Regions from separate parts of the Nonomuraea sp. NPDC049309 genome, predicted to be linked through region 1. Evidence: riboswitches for the same ligand, from Rfam matches in the RefSeq annotation. Region 1 holds a riboswitch; the other holds the start of a gene.
What was found. A riboswitch is a leader RNA that binds a small molecule or an ion and turns the genes downstream of it on or off. The one in region 1 is predicted to bind cyclic di-AMP.
Positions count from the first base shown of each region.

Region 2: linked by a shared signal. The riboswitch ahead of ACGFIM_RS33410 (hypothetical protein) and the one ahead of ACGFIM_RS38095 (coiled-coil domain-containing protein) in region 1 are both predicted to bind cyclic di-AMP.

Region 1 covers NZ_JBICSH010000010.1:13,418-19,365, forward strand. Annotated here, with positions in the region: gene ACGFIM_RS38085 (DeoR/GlpR family DNA-binding transcription regulator) at 30-809, shown strand; gene galT (galactose-1-phosphate uridylyltransferase) at 806-1,885, shown strand; cyclic di-AMP (ydaO/yuaA leader) riboswitch at 1,956-2,097, shown strand; gene ACGFIM_RS38095 (coiled-coil domain-containing protein) at 2,103-3,059, shown strand; partial or broken gene ACGFIM_RS38100 (transposase) at 3,174-4,289, opposite strand; partial or broken gene sigJ (RNA polymerase sigma factor SigJ) at 4,296-5,261, opposite strand; gene ACGFIM_RS38110 (amidohydrolase family protein) at 5,360-5,948, shown strand, end outside.
Region 2 covers NZ_JBICSH010000006.1:375,469-381,416, reverse strand. Annotated here, with positions in the region: gene ACGFIM_RS33415 (alpha/beta fold hydrolase) at 156-1,001, opposite strand; gene ACGFIM_RS33410 (hypothetical protein) at 1,476-2,075, opposite strand; cyclic di-AMP (ydaO/yuaA leader) riboswitch at 2,269-2,410, opposite strand; gene ACGFIM_RS33405 (DUF5302 domain-containing protein) at 2,580-2,792, opposite strand; gene ACGFIM_RS33400 (MDR family MFS transporter) at 2,830-4,299, opposite strand; gene ACGFIM_RS33395 (PadR family transcriptional regulator) at 4,356-4,850, shown strand; gene ACGFIM_RS33390 (rod shape-determining protein) at 5,069-5,948, shown strand, end outside.

The sequences.
Region 1 (5,948 bases):
TTTGGTGGAATGTGTTGGAAGGAGCGGGTGTGCTCGCACAGCAGCGTCAGCAGGCGATCCTCGAACGCGTCCGCAGGCTCGGCGGCGTGCGAGTGGCCGACCTCGTACGCGAACTCGGCGTCTCCGACATGACCATCCGGCGCGACCTGGAGGTGCTGGCCGAGCGCGGCCTGCTGGAGAAGGTGCACGGCGGAGCCACCGCCCTCGGCCCCGGCTCGACCGAGGAGCCCGGCTTCACCGCCAAGTCGGCCAGGCAGCAGCAGGAGAAGGAGGCCATCGCCAAGCGCGCGGCCATGCTCGTCCGCCCCGGCACCGCCGTGGCGCTGTCGGCCGGCACCACCACGTGGGCGCTGGCGCACCACCTCATCGGCGTGCCCGAGCTGACCGTGATCACCAACTCGATCCCGGTCGCCGAGGTCTTCCATCGCAACCCGCGCGCCGACCGTACGGTCGTGCTGACGGGTGGCGTGCGCACGCCGTCCGACGCGCTGGTAGGGCCGGTCGCGGTGGCCGCGATCCGCCGCCTGCACGTCGACACGCTCTTCCTCGGCGTGCACGGCATGAGCGTGCGGGCCGGGTTCACCACGCCCAACCTGCTGGAGTCGGAGACCGACAGGGAGCTGGTGGCGGCGGCGAGCCGGCTGGTCGTCCCGGCCGACCACACGAAGTGGAACACGGTGGGCATCAGCACGATCGCCGAGCTGGACGAGGCCGACGTGGTCGTCAGCGACGCGGGCCTGCCGGAGGAAGCACGTACGGAGCTGGCCGAACGGGCCGGCGAACTGATCATCGCGGAGGGCTCGTCGTGAAGCGCACCATCACCCATCTCGCCGACGGCCGGGAGCTGATCTACTTCGACCGGCGCGACGACGCGGACAGGAGCGCGATCGACCGGCGCCGGCTCGACCCCCGGCCGCCGGCCTCGGAGCTGCGCTACGACCCGCTGACCGAGGAGTGGATCGCGATCGCGGGGCACCGGCAGACGCGGACGTTCCTGCCGACCGGCGGCACGGCCGAGTGCCCGCTGTGCCCATCGTCGGACGAGCGCGCGACGGAGATCCCCTCCTACGACTACGACGTGGTCGTGTTCGAGAACCGCTTCCCCTCCTTCTCCGGAAATTTCGGCACTTATGAGCCTGTGGGGGGCCTGAGCGAGGTCCGTCCGGGCGTGGGGCGCTGCGAGGTGGTGTGCTTCACCTCCGACCACGACTCCTCCTTCTCCGCGCTCTCCGACGAGCAGGTGGTGCTGGTCATGGAGGCGTGGGCCGACCGTACGGCGGAGCTGTCCGGCATCGAGGGCGTCGAGCAGGTCTTCTGCTTCGAGAACCGGGGCGCGGAGATCGGCATCACCATCGCGCACCCGCATGGGCAGATCTACGCCTACCCGTACGTCACGCCGAGGACGAAGCTGCAGCTCGGGGCCGCCGAGCGCTACAAGGGCCCGGGGAACCTCTTCGCCGACGTGCTGGCCGCCGAGCGGGCCGAGGGCACGCGGGTGGTCGCCTCCAACGAGCTGTGGACGGCCTTCGTGCCGGCCGCCGCGCGCTGGCCGTTCGAGGTGCACATCTATCCGCACCGGCAGGTGCCGGACCTGGCGGCGCTCACGGATGCGGAGCGCGCCGCGTTCGCCCCGCTCTACACCTCGGTGCTGCGGGCGTTCGACGGGCTGTTCGGGATCGTCATGCCGTACATCTCGGCCTGGCACCAGGCGCCGGTGCGCACGGGGCGCGACCTCGCGTACCTGCACCTGGAGCTGTTCTCCATCCGGCGGGCGCCGAACAAGCTCAAGTATCTGGCGGGCTCGGAGTCGGCGATGGGGGCGTTCGTGAACGACGTGCGCCCCGAGGAGGCGGCCCGGATGATTCGATCACAGATCGATCACTAATAGATTTCTACTTAAGGTCGCATGACTCGTGATCTACCACTAATATCCCCATATGCATCGCCCGTAACACGGCTGATGCCCGCCTAATCCCGGGCGCGTCGCCCGGGAGCCGGGGACCCAACCGCGCCTTGGGGTGAATCCGCTACGGCGGTAGGGAGCGACTCCCATGCCCGAACCCGTCAGCTAACCCGGCCGGCAGAGGGAGAGGAACTCATACGTGGCGGCTTCGTCCCCCGCGAAACTTGCCATCGGTCTCATCGCCGCCGCCGCCATCGCCGTCCTCCCGGCGCACGCGGCGACGGCCGCCCCGAAACCGACGGAGTCCGAGCTCCGCGCCCAGCTCAAGCAGCTCAACAACAAGGTCGACAAGCTCATCGAGAAGTACAACCTCAAGCGCGTCGAGCTGGCCAAGGCACAGGAAGCCGCCAAAGCCGCGCAGGCCAAGCTGACCGCGGCCGAGCAGACGCTCGCCGCCGCCGAGCAGCGCGTCGCCGAGATCGCCCGCCTGCGCTACCAGAACATCGACCCGTCGCTGCCCGGCTTCATGATGCCGGGCGACGCCGGCACCGCCGCCCTCCTCGAACAGCTCACCGCCGAACAGCAGGCCGTCGTGGCGAGCGTCGCCAAGGCCCGCGACGAACGCAAGAAGGCCAGCGACGAGGCCGCCGCGCTCACCGCCAAGATCAAGAAGGACGCGGCGGAGGTGGCCAGGCAGCGCCGCGAGGCCGAAGGCGTCATCAGCGACATCGAGAAGAAGCTGCGCGACCTCGTGCCGGTCGCCACCGGCCGCAGGTCCAACGGCACCTGGGCGCCCGAACTGCCCGGCGGGCCCGACAACATCACCCCGCGCACGCGGCTGATGAAGCAGCAGATCGAGAAGAACTTCGCGCTGCCGTACACGGTGGGCTGCTTCCGCGCGGGCTCCAGCGGCGAACACCCGCTCGGCCGCGCCTGCGACTTCATGATGAGCACCGGCGGCACCCTGCCGACGCCCGCCAACAACGCGCTCGGCGACCGCATCGCCGAGTGGGCGCTGCAGAACAAGGACAAGCTCGGCGTGAAGTACGTGATCTGGAAGCAGCGCATCAACTCCGGCACCGGCTGGCGCGCGATGGCCGACCGCGGCAGCATCACCGAGAACCACTACGACCACGTGCACATCTCGATGAACTGAAAGTAGGGGATATTGCATCTGATGATGGATATCCACAAGTTGAGGGCGTTTGTACGGCAGTAGCCCTGGTCTTGGGGGCTGTCCAGTAGACGGTGTAACGCTGCGTGAGTTGTTTCAGCGGGTGGTAGGTGTCAGGCGGCCTTCGAAGGTGATGGCGAAGGCGTTCAAGGCGGTTTTCCAGCGAGTGATCCAGCGTTTGCGGCCTTTGCCGGTCGGGTCCAGGCTCATGATCGCCATGTAGACGCATGTGAGGGCGGCCTGCTCATTGGGGAAGTGGCCGCGGGCGTTGACCGCCCGCCGGATGCGTGCGTTGACCGATTCGATGGCGTTGGTCGAGCAGATCACCCGCCGGATCTCGGCCTCGAAGGACAGAAAGGGCACGAACTCGGCCCAGGCGTCCTCCCACAGCTTCACGATCGCCGGGTATCTGCCGCCCCAGGCCTCGGCGAACTCCATGAAGCGCTCCAGTGCGGCTGCCCCGGTCGCAGCGGTGCAGACGGGCTTGAGCGCACGAGCGATGGCGTCCCCGTGCCGGCGGGCGGCGTACCGGAACGAGGCGCGCCACAGCCCGAGGATGTCGCGCTCGCCGTCGACGGCGACCGCCAGGGCGAGGGAGATGGGCCGGTTGGCGACCTGCCCGTCGCGCAGCTTGACGTGGATGGCGTCGATGAAGATCACCGGGCAGACGGGATCCAGTGGCCGGTTCTGCCATTCGGCCATGCCCGCCAGCACCTTGCCGGTGATGGCCGAGATGGTCTGCTTGGACACCTCGGCGCCGTAGACCTCGGCCAGGTGAGCGGAGATCTCCCCGGTGGTCAGCCCCCTCGGCGGCCAGGGAGATGACCATCTCGTCCACCCCGGACAGGCGCCGCTGCCGCTTGCGCACGATCTTCGGCTCGAAGCTGCCGTCCCGGTCGCGGGGCACGCTGATCTCCACCGGCCCGACATCGGCGATGACCGTCTTGGAGCGTGTGCCGTTACGGGCGTTGCCGTTGCCGTCGCTGCGCTGGCGTTTGCCGTAGCCGAGGTGGTCGGTGAGCTCGCCCTCGAGCGCGGACTCCAGCACCAGCTTGGTCAGCCCGCCCCAGCAGCCCGTTCTCCCCGACCAGGTCCATGCTGGGCGCGGGCCTGCTGGATGAGCTCGGTGACGAGCTCGCGATGAGCGTCGTCGACGTGCTTGTGCGCCACCTCGGTGTCCTCAGGCGCGGGAGGGCGCTGTTCTGAGCGGATGCCAGTGAGCTTTTCGGGATTGGTGACTGAGTAGATAGCGGCGATCCGGTCGCCACCGGGCGTGAGATCCACGACGACCACGGCGAGTGGGCTGTCGCCGGAGAAGACGAGCGCGCACGGGTCGCCGGCCACACGCCGGTAGCGGAGGTCCACCTCGCCTGGCGACAGCGTCGCGGCGACCGACATGAACAGCGCGGCCACCTGATCGCGGCCACGCACCGGGTGCAGGCTGGTGGCAGGCCCCTTACCGCCGCCGTCGGTCCACAAGGTCACGTCTGGTGCCAGCACCTCGAGCAGGGCCCGCAGATCGCCGCCGAGTGCGGCCGCAGCGAACCGTTCAGTGACCTGGGCATGAACGTCGGGCTCGGTCCGGTGACGGGGACGGCGTGCGTGGACGTGGCGGCGCGCGCGGGCCGCGAGCTGGCGGACCGCGGCCGGCTTACGGCCGAGGATGTCAGCTGTCTCCGGATGGCTGAACCCAAACACTTCATGCAGCACGAACACTGCTCGTTCCAGCGGTGACAGGGTTTCCAGCACCACCAGCACCGCCATCGACAACGATTCGGCGCGCTCGGCGGTGCCGCTGGCGTTGTCCTCGGCCGTGACCAGCGGTTCCGGTAGCCATGGGCCGACGTAGGTCTCCTGTCGGCGGCTCAAGTTCGCACGCCGGGCGAGTGCCTGGTTCACCGCGATACGCACCAAATAGGCCCGAGCGTTCTCGACCCGTCCGGCGTCCTGCTTGCGGTGGCGATCGGACCACGCCAGCCACACCTCTTGCAGCGCGTCCTCGGTGTCGGCGACGCTGCCGAGCATGTTGTAGACCACGGAGAACAGCAGCTCCCGATAACCGAGGAACTGTTCGGTGACGGCGTCGGTCGCGTGCCGTGGGATCGATGTCATGGCGTACCTCCTCATCTGCCGCGACCGAAGAGTCTCGTCACGTGGCGAGTGTGACATGAACGCCTCAGACATGATCTGTGCCGCGGCCGTTGGTAGGGATGTCACAGTTCCCGGCCGGCATCCCTCTGTGGTGGCGTCCAGGGATTCACGACTCAGAGGGAAGATTTTCGATGCGTACACTGATCCGCGACGTCAGGGTGTTCGACGGCGAGCGCACCATTGCGACGGCCGACGTGGTGATCGAGGACAGTCTGATCGCCGTGGTCGGCGCCGGCGGAGACCGCCCGGCCGATGTCGAGGTCGAAGGGACGGGCAGGACGCTGCTGCCGGGGCTGATCGACGCGCACACGCACGTGTTCGACGGCAGCCTGGCCCAGGCCTTGCGGTGGGGGGTCACCACCGAACTCGACATGTTCTGCCTCCCGCAGATCCTCGCGGGGCAGCGGCGGCTGGCCGCCGACAACGACGACGTGGCCGATCTTCGCAGCGCCGGCACGCTCGCCACCGCTCCAGGTGGGCACCCGACCCAGCTGCTGGCGGCCCTGGCGGGCACCGTACTGAACGGGCTCGACGCCGCAGCGATCGACTTCGTCTCCGATCCCGCGCAGGCGCCGGCCTTCGTCCAGGCCCGGCTGGCTGAGGGGGCCGACTACCTCAAGATCGTCATCGACGATGGCGCCGTGCACGGGGCCGACCTTCCCGTCATGACGGCGGACATCGCCGCCGCCCTCTCCGCGGCGGCACACGAGGCGGGACTAC
Region 2 (5,948 bases), on a different contig from region 1:
AACGGAGCGCGGACACCACCAGCGGGGCACGGACAGCGGCCGGCGGAGGCGGAGGCGGCCGGCGGAGCTGGGGCGGATGACGGGCGGGATAGTCGATGGGCGGGCGGGGGTGGCCGGCGGTCCGTGGCGCAGGGGTGGGGCCGCCGGCCGGCGCGTCAGGCCGAGGTCAGTTTGGTGATCTCGGAGACGATGTCGGGCCAGAGCGCCTTCGGCAGGTCGTGCCCCATCCCCGGGTACGTCACCAGCCGTGCCCCCGGCACCGCCTCCGCCGTGGCGCGGCCGCCGGCCACGGGGACCAGCGGGTCGGCCTCGCCGTGGATCACCAGCGTGGGGACGCGGACGTTCGCCAGCGCCTCCGTCCGGTCGCCCGACGCCCTGATCGCCGCGAACTGCCGGGCCGTGCCCGCGGGGTCGAAGCAGCGGTCGTAGGCCAGCCCGGCCCGCGTCCTGATGGCCTCCTCGTCCATCTCGTAGCCCGGCGAGCCGATCGTCGACCAGGTCACCACCGACTGGTCGATCACCCCGGCGCGGTCCTTCGGCGGCGGGGTGAGCAGCGCCTTGAGCGCCTCGGGGGTGGGCGGGGCGACGTCGGGTCCGGGTGTGGACATGATCGAGGTCAGCGTGAGCACGCGCTCGGGGTGCCTGATCGCCAGCGTCTGGGCGATCATGCCGCCCATCGAGGCGCCCACGACGTGCGCGGATGGCCAGCCGATGGCGTCCATGAGCGCGGCGGTGTCGTCGGCCATGTCCTCCAGCAGGTACGGCGCGGGCTCCCCCGGCCGGGGCGCGCCCGCGTCGTGGAAGTGCGTGGACAGGCCGACGTCGCGGTTGTCGAACCGTACGACGTGGTGTCCCTGCTCCGCGAGGAGCCGGCAGAGCCCTTCGTCCCACTGGATGAGCTGGGCGCCGAGCCCCATGATCAGGAGGAGCGGCCGCCCTGTGGGTGAGCCGAAGCTGTCGTAGGCGATCTCTATGCCGTTTGCGGCTACACGGGTCGTCACGCCGACCAGAATGTCATTCTGGTCGGCGCCCGTAAAGCGGCATTTGTACGCCGCTACGAGTCCGCGAAACGCGCCCCCTAGGTATACCGGCCACAGACGTTGGTGACAGCGATACGGGATTTGCGACTCGCCGTCGAGGATCTTGAAATGGGTGAGGACCTCCTGGCGTGGTGTGCAACGACCAAGAAACGCACCACACGACAGCACACCGCGCGACTACGGACCACTCGACAGCGCGCCACGTGGCGGCGTGCCGCCATGACGGACCCGCGCATGGAGCGGGACTCGCGCATGGAGCGGGGCCCGCGCATGGAGCGGGGCCCGCGCATGGAGCGGGGCCCGCGCCTGGGGCGGGGAGAGAATCGCCGCGCCGGCACGCGGAGGGGGAAGGGCGCACCGGCGCGGCGATGGCGCACGTCCGCGACGCCGCACGGGGACGGGGACGGCGCGTCAGCGGACGGCGTAGGCGCCGGGTCAGCGGGCGGCGGGCACCGAGCGGCCGCCGGCCTGCTGGGACTGCTCGTCCTGCGCGGGCGGGGGCGCGGGGTTCCTGTCTCGCCTGGACCAGGCGCCGGTCGAGAACGGCACCGGGTAGTTCTTCTTGCCGGGCCCTGGGCCCCACTTGGTGATGACGTACTGGACCTCGATGTGGCCCTGGCCGCCGATGCCGTCGACGTGCAGCGTGTTCGGGTTGAACGTGCCGCCGGTCAGCTCGGCGAACGTCTTGGCGTCGAGGTCGAGCATGATGCCGCGGTTGGAGGGCTCGCCGGGACCGCGGTCACCGACGAAGAACGGCGCCTTCTTGCCCTTGTAGACCACGTATCCCTCGGTCATCAGCGGCCAGCTCGGGCTGGCCGCGAGACCCTTCTGCATGGGCTTGCCGCTGGCCGGCAGCCCGGTGTCACCGGCTCGGCCGGAGGCGTCGTCCCAGAAGTAGGAGGCCGTGGTCGAGCCCTTGAGCAGGATCTTCTCGTCAACGGTGTCGGCGTGGGCCGCCGTGCCGGCGATGGTCATGCCGACCGCGCAGCAGGTGGTCAGCGAGGCGAGGGAACGCAGGCCGAAACAGGCAGACATGAAGCAGCAAACCCTTCACGAGGGGACAGGGGGAGTTACGCCGGCGCTGAGGGGGAAATGGGCACGGCGGAGCAGAGCATCCGCGCGCTACGCGCGACGCAAATAACGAGCCTGGGGAAGGGGGCCGCTCAGCAGGCGGCCGTCAGCACGAAGCGGTCCGGGGGTACGACACGCTGGTGACACATGTGATACGCAATCCTCTCCATCACGCCTACCGGGTTAGCTGACGGGTTCGGGCGGTGGAGTTGCCCTACCGGCCACGGGGGCCGGATTCACCCCAAGGGGAGGGTGGTTCCCCGGTTCCCGAAAGGTTCGGGATTCGGCGCCAGCCGGTCGTCCGTCTTGGGTAAGGACTAGGTCACCGGCTGGTAATGGCGAACACTCTAACGACGGGACTGGACACCCGCAAACGTTTCACCATGAATCGGACAAAAGATCTACCTTAGGCGGGAATGAAAATGCGAAAGGGGCACGGCATGCCGTGCCCCTGGGGATTTCGCTTGATCAGCCGCCGCTCTTACGCCTGAACGATCTCTTGCTGGCGGCCGGACCGTGCGTCCCGTGAATCTTCGATGGATCGAAGCCCCTGCCACCCGCGCCTGAGCCCGCCTGCTGATTGCGCTTGCGTTCGAGCGCCTCGCGGAACTTGCGCTTCATCGCGTCCTCGGGAGTCTCGCTGACTTCCGGCTCCGGTGCATCCGCCATGAGGACCTCCATGGTGTCGGGGATACCGAACAGCTTCGCACGGTGCCGTTCATGACGCGAAACCGGCCTCCACCGAGCCCGCCCGCGCGTCCTCGCGCCCTGCGGGCGGCGATCCCGGACGGGTGAGCCGCCGGTCCGGCAGCGCGGACACCGCCACCAGGGCGATCAGCGCGCCCGCCACCCCGAGCGCCGGCACCACCAGCGCGGCGGCCGAGGCGTGCGCGGCGGCCTCGCCCACCACGGGCACGTTCGCCGCGAACTCCCCCGCGTAGAGCGTGCCGCCCACCGCCAGCGCCACCGAACCGCCGATCTGCCGGAAGAAGGTGAGGTTGGCCGAGGCGGTGCCGAGGTGCCGCGGCTCCACCGACTGCTGCGCGGCCACCGTCAGCCCGGACAGCATCGGCCCCATGCCGAGCCCGAGGGGCAGCATCCACAGCGCGACCGCCAGACCCCCGCTGTTCACGGAGAGGTTGAGGCAGAGCAGCGCGCCCGCGCCCAGCAGGACCGGCGAGATCAGCAGCCACGGCTTGTACCGGCCGGTCCTGGCCATCAGCGCGCCCATGAGCACGCTGCCCGCGACCATGCCCAGCGTCAGCGGATAGATCCGCAGGCCCGAGGCGGTGGCGCTGGCGCCCAGCGCCTGCTGGAAGTAGCGGGGCAGGAAGACCACGCCCGCGTACATGCAGAAGGCCGTCACGAACGAGACGAGATTGACCAGCGTGTACGAGCGGTTCGCGAACAGCTCCACCGGCATGATGGGGCTCGCCACCCGCCGCTCGACCGCCACGAAGACGGCCAGCAGCGCCAGTGCCAGCAGGATCGGCCCGGCCACGGGGGCGTCGGTCCAGGTGTGGCCGTCCAGCCCCTTCTCGGTCAGGCCCAGCAGCAACGCGGTGACGGCCACGGTGAACACCGCGATGCCGGCGTAGTCGGGACGCCCGCCGCCGGTGCCGGGGCGGCGCGGCAGCCGCAGCACGATGATCGCCACCAGCACGATCCCGATCGGCACGTTCACGTAGAAGGCCCAGCGCCAGGTCGCCTGGTCGGTGAACAGCCCGCCGAGGAACGGCCCCGCCAGGTACGTCAGCCCCATCACGCCGCCGATCGCCCCCTGCACGCGGGCGCCGCCCGACGCCGGCGGGAACATCTCCATCACCAGCGCGATCGACAGCGGCATCAGCGCGCCCGCGCCGAGCCCCTGGAGCGCGCGGAAGGCGATGAGCTGCGTCATGTCCTGCGCGGCGCCCGACAGGGCCGACCCGATCAGGAACACCACCATGCCGATCAGCAGCAGCGGCTTCCTGCCGTGCTGGTCCGACAGCCTGCCGTACAGCGGCACGGTGACCGTGGAGGTCAGCAGGTACGCGGTCACCGCCCAGGTGTAGAGCGTGCCGCCGCCCAGCTCGGCCACGATGCGCGGCAGCGCCGTGCCCACGATCGTCTGGTCCAGCATCGCCAGGAACATGCCGCCGAGAACGGCGAACAGGAGGATGCCGTCACCCTTCTTGTCATTGCTCACATGTGAAGAGTGATATGTAAGTCTTTACATGTCAAGCCTTCGATATCCTGAGGGCCATGTCCCTACGGATCGCGCTGCTCGGACTACTCTCGACCGTCGGCCCCGCCAGCGGCTACGACCTGGCCAAGACGTTCGACGGCTCGCTCAACCACGTCTGGCAGGCCGGGCACACGCAGATCTATCCCGAGCTGGTGAAGATGGCCGCCGACGGGCTCGTGACCGTCGAGGCGGAGGGCGCGAGAGGGCGCAAGATCTACGCGATCACCCCCGAAGGCGAGCGCGAGCTGCGCACGTGGATGGAAGAGCACCACCCCGTGCTGCCCGCACGCAGCGAGATCGCGCTCCAGGCGTTCCTCCTCCACGTGATGGAGCGCGATCAAGCGATCGCCGTCGTCGAGCGCATCAGGGCCCGCTACCAGGCACAGCTGGAGAAGCTGGAGGCCCTGCGGCCCGGCCGGTTCGGCCGCCACGCCCACGCTTTCGGCCTCACCCTGGCCCGCGCCGGCCTCCAGTGGGCCGACGACACCCTCGCCGAGCTCAGGGAAGCCTGATCCAGGCCGCGCCGCACCCGGTTCCGCCGGGCCGCGATGACCGCGCCGCGCCCGCCGCTCATCACCGCGTGGGTCGCGCTTCCGCGGGGGCGGCGCCACGGCCCGATACGCCCAGCTAACACCGTTTGGGTAAAAATGCCCGGTTCTCTTCCTGGTGTTGCGTTGGAGCAGCTCAGGAAATACGTCCGGCGATGAGTCTCTTCGGTCGTGATTTGGCGATGGACCTGGGAGCCGCCAGTACGCGCATCTACGCCAAGCGCAGAGGCATCGTGCTGGACGAGCCCTCGGCCGTGATGTGCGACGGCCGCACCGGCAAGGTCATCGGGTACGGCGCGGAAGCCGCCGCCCTCGGGGGCGGCGGCCGGACGTGCTGGCCGGTGCGCGGCGGCCTGCCCGCGGACACCGAGCTGGCCCGGCGGATGATCCGGCACTTCCTGCGCAAGGTGCACTGGCACCCCTACTCCCGTCCGCGCGTCGTCATGGCGCTGCCCGGCGACTCCACGCCGATCGACCGGGCGGCGCTGCGCGACATCGCGTACGAGGCGGACGCGCGGATCGTCCGCCTGGTGCCGCACCCGGTGGCGGCGGCGCTCGGAGCGGGCCTGGAGCTGTCGGACTGCGCCGGGCACATGGTGATCGACATCGGCCGCGACAACGCGCGCATCGCGGTGCTGTCCGGCGAGTCGGTGGTGGCGTCGGGCTCGGTCCCGTACGGAGGGCTGGCGATCAACCGGGCGATCGCCAGGTTCGTCGAGCGGGAGCACGGCCTGCTGCTCGACGACGAGGAGGCCGAGTCGGCCAAGCGCCGGTCCACGGGCATGCATCCCGAGGTCACCGTGCGGGCCAGGGACCCGGAGACCGGGCGCGAGCACGAACTGGTGCTGCCCGTGCAGAAGATCTTCGAGGCCACCGCGCCGTCGTTCGAGTCGATCGCACGCACGGCGGTGGAGACCGTCGAGCGCTGCCCGGCCGAGCTGGCCGCCGACCTCGGGGTGCGCGGCGCGGTCGTGGTGGGCGGCGGTGCGATGCTGCGCGGCCTGGGCCGCTGCCTGCGCGAGGCCCTCTGCATGCCGGTGCGCCGCGCGGAGCGCCCGCTTG